Regions from separate parts of the Streptacidiphilus sp. PAMC 29251 genome, predicted to be linked through region 2. Evidence: predicted binding sites of a transcription regulator. Region 2 holds the regulator's gene; the other holds the start of a gene.
What was found. Region 2 encodes HrcA, which represses chaperone genes, less so after heat shock. Its sites were predicted from a motif close to TTNGCACTCNGNNNNNCNGAGTGCNAA; they were not measured.
Positions count from the first base shown of each region.

Region 1: a site for HrcA is predicted at 1,627-1,653, ahead of groL (chaperonin GroEL). Genes of this name have one in related genera too.

Region 1 is NZ_CM135725.2:4,614,396-4,618,601, reverse strand. Features, by position in the region: gene thrC (threonine synthase) at 1-515, shown strand, start outside; gene ACXKR8_RS21590 (MoaD/ThiS family protein) at 512-787, shown strand; gene ACXKR8_RS21585 (cold-shock protein) at 1,233-1,433, shown strand; gene groL (chaperonin GroEL) at 1,772-3,397, shown strand; gene ACXKR8_RS21575 (hypothetical protein) at 3,528-3,902, shown strand; gene ACXKR8_RS21570 (DUF4031 domain-containing protein) at 3,899-4,162, shown strand.
Region 2 is NZ_CM135725.2:3,443,620-3,447,825, reverse strand. Features, by position in the region: gene pspAB (PspA-associated protein PspAB) at 1-429, opposite strand, end outside; gene htpX (zinc metalloprotease HtpX) at 487-1,407, opposite strand; gene hrcA (heat-inducible transcriptional repressor HrcA) at 1,605-2,636, shown strand; gene dnaJ (molecular chaperone DnaJ) at 2,690-3,838, shown strand; gene ACXKR8_RS16140 (16S rRNA (uracil(1498)-N(3))-methyltransferase) at 3,881-4,206, shown strand, end outside.

The sequences.
Region 1 (4,206 bases), 1.2 Mb from region 2:
CCGGCTCCCAGCTGACGAAGATCGACAAGGGGCTCAAGGAGCTGATCGCGCTCGGCCTGGTCGAGGACAAGCCCTACAAGATCTTCGGCGCCCAGGCCGAGGGCTGCTCCCCGGTCTCGGTGGCCTTCAAGGCCGGCCACGACGTGATCCGCCCGCAGAAGCCGAACACCATCGCCAAGTCGCTGGCGATCGGCAACCCGGCGGACGGCCCCTATGTGCTGGACATCTGCCGGCGCACCGGCGGCGCGGTCGAGGACGTCAACGACGAGGAGGTCGTGGACGCGATCAAGCTGCTGGCCCGGACCGAGGGGATCTTCGCCGAGACGGCGGGCGGGGTCACCGTGGGCGTGCTGCAGAAGCTGATCAAGAACGGCCTGCTCGACCCGGCCGTCGAGACCGTGGTCCTCAACACCGGCGACGGCCTGAAGACCCTGGACGCGGTGGAAGCCACCACCGGCCTGTCCGCCACCATCCGCCCCACCCTTGACTCCTTCCGAGAGGCTGGCCTCGCATGAGCGTCTCCGTCCGCATCCCGACCATCCTGCGCACCTACACCGGCGGCGCCGCCGAGGTGAAGGCCGAGGGCGCCACCCTCGCCGCTGTCATCGCCGACCTGGAGGCCCACCACGCCGGGATCGGCGGCCGCATCCTCGACGACAGCGGCAAGCTGCGACGTTTCGTCAATGTGTATGTGAACGACGACGACGTGCGTTTCGCCGACGGCCTGGAAACCGTGATCGCCGACGGCGGCGCGGTGTCGATCATTCCCGCCGTGGCCGGTGGCTGATTTCATTCGTTCCGCCGCCTGACAAAAGCCGGGGTGCCTTCCTCCATCAGGAGGGCACCCCGGTTCTTGCTTTCCCGGGACAGCGGTAGAGTGGCTTCCGGTTGAGGCAGGCCGCGCGGTCCGCGCGGTATTCAAACCCCTTCTCTTCCGGTATCTGCCACCACCTGCAGCCCAAGGGGCTGCCGCGCCCCCACGGGTTCGCCGAGAAATCCTGAAGCGATTTGTCCTTCAGGTCCGCTATGCCCGGAGCGCTTTGCTGCCCTTTGTTGGCATAAGCACTGCTCTGCCCCTTAATACCGGCTGAGAATTCTCCGCCGTGCGCCCTGTTGCGGAGGGCATCTGAGTGGATACATTCAGCGTCGGTCAAGCGTCGCGCAGAGCGTGGGCGCTCGATCCGGTCCGCGGAGTGCGGTCCGTGAAAGGGCCAGTAATAGGGGAGTACGGAATGGCTCAGGGCACCGTCAAGTGGTTCAACGCGGAGAAGGGATACGGCTTCATCGCGGTCGACGGTGGTGCGGACGTGTTCGTCCACTACAGCGCGATCCAGATGGACGGCTACCGGTCGCTCGAGGAGGGCCAGCGGGTCGAGTTCGAGATCTCGCAGGGTCAGAAGGGTCCGCAGGCGGACATGGTCCGCGTGGTGTGACCGCTCGGTCGAGCGATCGTCGAGACGCTTTTCGGTGGGCCCGCACTCCTTCTCGGAGGGCGGGCCCACGGGCGTTCCCGGGGTCCGAGTGAGACATCTGCTTGCTCCCACCCGTCGCCCGACCGCCACCCCTCATCGAGGCCCTGAAGGGCCGCACCTTGCACTCAAGGGGTGAGAGTGCTAATCATTGGCGTTAGCACTCTGAGGTAGAGAGTGACAACGGGCCGGGTAGGTGAGGCTCCGGACGCGACGGGAAGTGACCGTCGTAGGTCGGGGCCGTCCGTCGCGGGCGCCAGCGCGGTCCACACGCAGCCACCCTGTCCGGGAGGACCACTTCCATGGCCAAGATCATTGCGTTTAACGAGGAAGCTCGTCGCGGCCTTGAGCGCGGGATGAACCAGCTCGCCGACGCTGTCAAGGTCACGCTCGGCCCCAAGGGCCGCAACGTCGTCCTGGAGAAGAAGTGGGGCGCCCCCACGATCACCAACGACGGTGTCTCCATCGCCAAGGAGATCGAGCTCGAGGACCCGTACGAGAAGATCGGTGCCGAGCTCGTCAAGGAGGTCGCCAAGAAGACGGACGACGTCGCGGGCGACGGCACCACCACCGCCACCGTGCTCGCCCAGGCGCTCGTCCGCGAGGGTCTCCGCAACGTCGCCGCCGGCGCCAACCCGATGGCGCTGAAGCGCGGCATCGAGAAGGCCGTCGCCGCCGTCTCCGCCCAGCTCCTCGAGCAGGCGAAGGACGTGGAGACCAAGGAGCAGATCGCCTCCACCGCCTCCATCTCCGCCGCTGACCCCCAGATCGGCGAGCTCATCGCCGAGGCGATGGACAAGGTCGGCAAGGAAGGCGTCATCACCGTCGAGGAGTCGCAGACCTTCGGTCTGGAGCTCGAGCTCACCGAGGGCATGCGCTTCGACAAGGGCTTCATCTCGGCGTACTTCGCCACCGACCTGGAGCGTATGGAGACCTCGTTCGAGGACCCCTACATCCTGATCGCCAACTCCAAGATCGGCGGGGTCAAGGACCTGCTCCCGATCCTGGAGAAGGTCATGCAGTCCGGCAAGCCGCTGCTGATCATCGCCGAGGACGTCGAGGGCGAGGCGCTCTCCACCCTGGTCGTCAACAAGATCCGCGGCACCTTCAAGTCCGTCGCCGTCAAGGCTCCGGGCTTCGGTGACCGTCGCAAGGCCATGCTCGGCGACATCGCCATCCTCACCGGTGGCACGGTCATCTCCGAGGAGGTCGGCCTCAAGCTTGAGAACGCCGGTCTGGAGCTGCTCGGCCGCGCCCGCAAGGTCGTCATCACCAAGGACGAGACCACCATCGTCGACGGTGGCGGCGAGAGCGACCAGGTCGCCGGCCGGGTCAACCAGATCCGCGCCGAGATCGAGAACAGCGACTCGGACTACGACCGCGAGAAGCTCCAGGAGCGCCTGGCGAAGCTCGCGGGCGGCGTGGCCGTCATCAAGGCCGGCGCCGCGACCGAGGTCGAGCTCAAGGAGCGCAAGCACCGCATCGAGGACGCCGTTCGCAACGCGAAGGCGGCCGTCGAGGAGGGCATCGTCGCCGGTGGCGGCGTGGCGCTGCTGCAGGCCTCGGTGGTCTTCGAGAAGCTGGAGCTGGAGGGCGACGAGGCCACTGGCGCCAACATCGTCAAGGTCGCCCTTGAGGCCCCGATCAAGCAGATCGCCTTCAACGCCGGCCTCGAGGGCGGCGTCGTGGTCGAGAAGGTCCGCAACCTGCCCTACGGCCACGGCCTGAACGCCGCGACCGGCGAGTACGTGGACCTGATCGCGGCCGGCATCATCGACCCGGCCAAGGTCACCCGCTCCGCCCTGCAGAACGCGGCCTCCATCGCCGCGCTCTTCCTCACCACCGAGGCGGTCATCGCCGACAAGCCCGAGAAGGCCGGTGCCGCTGCCGGCGGCGGCGGCATGCCGGGCGGCGACATGGACTTCTGATCCTGACCTGCCGGTCGGATCAGTAGTACCCGCGTGCGAGGCGGCTCTCCCTGTTGAGGGGAGGGCCGCTTTGCTGTGTCCCGGGGGCCGGCGATGTCCTGGGGCTTGCCGGGTTTGGGACAATGGGGGGATGGACTCCGCCGAAAGCTCGAACCCCGGGATCGAATCCGCCCTCCACACCGCCCGTGCGGGCGTGCTCCGCGACCTGACCACCCGCGACATCGCCGACGCCGCGGTCGTCTCGCTGCTGGAGGACGCGGTGGCGCAGCGCCGCTGGTGGGTGGAGCAGTGGCCGGACGGCGCCGGGTTCCTGCTGGGGCTGGTCGCCCAGGACATCCAGGACGCCCTGCTGGAGGCCTACGGCCGCTGGCCGCTGTGCGGGTCCTGCGCGGTCGAGGGGGAGCTGCAGGCGCTCAGCGTGGATCCGGAGCTGGGTCCTGACCCGCACTGGGTGTGCGAGAAGGAGGGCATTGTGATCGCCGCGGTCGGAGCGCTCGAGGCATGATCCTGATCGACCCGCCGGCCTGGCCGGGGCACGGGCGACTGTGGTCGCACCTCGTCAGCGACGTCTCCTTCGAGGAGCTGCATGCGTTCGCGCGGCGGCTGGACATTCCCGAGCGGGGGTTCGAACGCGACCACTATGACGTTCCTGAACGTCTGTACGAGGCGGCGGTGGCGGCGGGGGCGGTGCCTGTGCGGAGCCGTGAGGTCGTCGCCAGGCTTACCGCGGCAGGGCTGAGGCGGCGGAAAGGTGCACGTCTGTAGGGGCACTTGTTCGCGCAGTTCCCCGCGCCCCCAGGTAGCTGCCT
Region 2 (4,206 bases):
CTTGTAGAGGTAGACCAGCGCCAGCGAGCGGTGCCTGCTGTCGGTGAAGTTGACCAGGGAGCAGAGCAGCTGCGGCCCGAAGCCGGTGCTCTCCAGCGCCGAGTTCACCGCGTGCACGTCGTTGACCAGGGAGACGATGTCGTCCGGGCTCTGCCGGGCGGTCAGCCAGGTGTAGCCGTAGGAGTCCTGGGTGGACTCGATCGGCACGCCCCCGCGCCCGGTGTCGGCGTCCAGCAGCGCCTGGACCTCCTGCTGGACCTGGGCGAAGGCGCCGCCCTCGACGGCGGAGAAGCAGACCGAGCCGACCCCGGTCGGCCGGAAGTCGGCGGCCGCCTCCAGCGTGATCGCCGCCGAGGGCAGGCCGAACAGCTGGTCGAGGTCCGGTTTCACCGGCTTGGTACGGCCCAGCAGCGTGTCCAGGAAGCCCACGGGTTCACTCCTCGGGAGGTGACGGAAAACACGGGAGGTGATGGATACAGCGAAGGACTACGGACGGCCCAGCTCGGCGGAGATCCGGCCCAGCTGCTCCAGCCGCTGCTGCAGCGAGGGGTGGGTGGAGAAGGCCTGGCTGGCCGCCTTGCGGGCGGAGACCGCCGGGGCGAAGTAGAACGCGTTGAAGGGCTGCGCGCGGCGCAGGTCCTCGGTGGGGATGGCCGCCATCTCCCCGCTGACCTTGGTGAGCGCGGAGGCCAGCGCCGAGGGGCGCCCGGTCAGCAGCGCGGCGGCGCGGTCGGCGGAGAGCTCGCGGTAGCGGGAGAGCAGCCGGGTCAGCAGGAAGCTGATGCTGTAGGCCACGGCGCTGACCCCGATCACGATCAGCAGCACCATGCCGGTGTTGTCGCCGTCCCGGTTGTCCCGGCTGCTGAAGCCGCCGAACAGCCCGGCCTGCAGGCCGACCCTGGTCAGGATGCCGGTCAGCACGCCGAGGAAGCCGGCGATGGTCATCACCATCACGTCCTTGTGGGCCACGTGCGACATCTCGTGGGCGAGCACGCCCTCCAGCTCCTCCGGCTCCAGCCGGCGGAGCAGCCCGGTGGTGACGCAGACCACGGCGTTCTTCTCGTTGCGGCCGGTGGCGAAGGCATTGGGGATGTCGCTCTGGGCGACGGCGACCTTGGGCTTCTTCATGTCGGCCAGGGCGCAGAGCCGGTCGACCGTGCCGTGCAGCTCCGGGTAGTCCTGGGCGCTGACCTCGCGGGCGCCCATGCTGAAGGAGGCGATCCGGTCGCTGAACCAGAACTGGGCGATGAACAGGCCGCCGGCGATGATCACGATGATCAGCCAGGCTCCCTTGAGGAAGACCAGCAGGGCGCCGACGAAGACGACATACAGCAGCCCGATGAGGAACATCGTCAGCAGCATCCGGCTGGTCAGTCCGCGGTCGGGTGCAAAGCGTGTTCTGGGCATGTAGCCACTCCTCAAGATGGACCTGTGCTGCAATTCTGCCCTGTAGGGCCTACCAACAGGTACGTATGGGAGGGCGCGGGCGTTCCGGTGGCCTACCCTCGCGCCTTACACTGGCCGAACAGGCGTTGGCACTCGTTCGGCCAGAGTGCCAGTCTCCACAGGACAGCCGGTGTCCGAGGACAGGAGGTGCGTGGCCCGTGCATGAGGAGCGCAAGCTCGACGACCGCAAGCTGGCGGTTCTGCGTGCCATCGTCCAGGACTACGTCGGGACCGAGGAGCCGGTCGGCTCCAAGGCCCTGGTGGAACGCCACAACCTCGGCGTGTCGCCGGCCACGGTGCGCAACGACATGGCGACACTCGAGGACGAGGGCTACATCCACCAGCCGCACACCAGCGCCGGACGGGTGCCCACCGACAAGGGCTACCGGCTGTTCGTCGACCGGCTGACCGAGGTGAAGCCGCTGTCCGCGCCCGAGCGCCGGGCCATCGGCAGCTTCCTGGACCACGCGGTGGACCTGGACGACGTGGTGGCCCGTACGGTGCGGCTGCTGGCGCAGCTGACCCGGCAGGTCGCCGTGGTGCAGTACCCCTCGCTGTCCCGATCGACGGTGCGCCATGTGGAACTGGTGGCGCTGACGCCGACCCGGGTGATGCTGGTGCTGATCACCGACACCGGCCGGGTGGAGCAGCGGCTGATCGACTGCCCCGGCGCGGTCGGTGAGACGGTCCTCGCCGATCTGCGCAGCCGGCTGAACACCAGGGCCGCGGGCCAGCGCTTCGCCGAGGTGCCGACCCTGCTGCAGGATCTGCCCGAGGCGTTCGAACGCGAGGAGCGGGGCGCGGTCACGGCCGTGCTCACCGCGCTGTTCGAGGCGCTGGCCGAGCAGACCGAGGAGCGGATCGTCATCGGCGGCTCCGCCAACCTCACCCGCTTCCCGCACGACTTCCCGCTCACCATCGCCCCCGTGCTGGAGGCGTTGGAGGAGCAGGTGGTCCTGCTGAAGCTGCTCGGGGAGACCGCCGACGCGGGCATGATGGTCCGTATCGGTCACGAGAACGCCTACGAAGGGCTCAATTCCACGTCGGTCGTGTCGGTGGGCTACGGTTCGGGCGACGAGACCGTCGCCAAACTGGGTGTGCTCGGGCCGACGAGGATGGACTACCCGGGAACCATGGGTGCCGTCCGGGCGGTTGCACGGTACGTCGGTCAGATCCTGGCTGCGTCATAGCCTTACAGCGGTGTCGGGAACGTCGGCGCGAATAGAACAAGCGGAGCATTTTGGTGGCCACGGACTACTACGCGGTACTCGGCGTCCGGCGTGACGCCGGTCAGGACGAGATCAAGAAGGCGTTCCGCCGACTGGCGCGCGAACTCCATCCTGACGTCAATCCCGACCCGAAGACCCAGGAGCGGTTCAAGGAGATCAACGCCGCCTACGAGGTCCTCTCGGACCCCAACAAGCGGCAGGTCTACGACCTGGGCGGGGATCCCCTGTCGGCGAACGGCGGCGGCGCGGGCCCCGGCGGCTTCGGCGCGGGCGCGGGCTTCGGCTTCAGCGACATCATGGACGCCTTCTTCGGCGCGGCCGGCGGCGCGCAGCGCGGACCGCGGTCGCGGACCAGGCGCGGCCAGGACGCGATGATCCGGATCGACCTCGACCTCGAAGAGGCCGCGTTCGGCACCACCAAGGACATCCAGGTCGACACCGCCGTGGTCTGCACCACCTGCAACGGCGAGGGCGCGGCCCCCGGCACCTCCGCCCAGACCTGTGACATGTGTCGCGGTCGCGGCGAGGTGTCGCAGGTCACCCGGTCCTTCCTGGGCCAGGTTATGACCTCCCGCCCCTGCCCGCAGTGCCAGGGCTTCGGCACCGTCGTGCCCACCCCCTGCCCCGAGTGCGCCGGCGACGGCCGGGTCCGCGCCCGCCGCACGCTGACCGTGAAGATCCCGGCCGGTGTCGACAACGGCACCAGGATCCAGCTGGCCGGCGAGGGCGAGGTCGGCCCCGGCGGCGGCCCGGCCGGCGACCTCTACGTCGAGATCGCCGAGAACGCGCACAAGATCTTCCAGCGCCGCGGCGACGACCTGCACTGCACCGTGACGCTGCCGATGACGGCGGCGGCGCTGGGCACCAAGGTCCCGCTGGAGACCCTGGACGGCCAGGTGGAGATCGACGTCCGCCCCGGCACCCAGTCCGGGCAGTCCATCCCGCTGCACGGGCGCGGCATCACCCACCTGCGCGGCGGCGGCCGCGGCGACCTGATAGTGCACGTCGAGGTGCAGACCCCCGGCAAGCTCGACCCGGAGCAGGAGGACCTGCTGCGGCGGCTCGCCGCGCTGCGCGGCGAGGAGCGCCCCAAGGGCACCTTCGAGCCGGGCCAGCAGGGCCTCTTCTCCCGGCTGAAGGACGCCTTCAACGGCCGCGCCTGAGCCGCACGGCTCCCAGGAACAGCAAGGACAGGAACGTACGTCGTGACAGCCCCCGTGTTCGTGGTGGAGACCTCGCAGCTGGGCCCGGTGGGCTCGGTGGTCCGGCTGGACGGCGCGGAGGGCCGGCACGCGGTCGCGGTGCGGCGGCTGGCCGTCGGCGAGCAGCTGGTGCTGACCGACGGCGCGGGCCAGGGGGTGTCCGGCTCGGTCGCCGCCGTGCTCGGCAAGGAGGCGCTGGAGGTTCAGGTCTCCGGGCTGCTGGCCGAACCCGAGCCCGCGCTGCGGGTGGTGGTGGTGCAGGCGCTGCCCAAGGGCGACCGGGGCGAGCTCGCGGTCGAGCTGATGACCGAGGTCGGCGTGGACGAGGT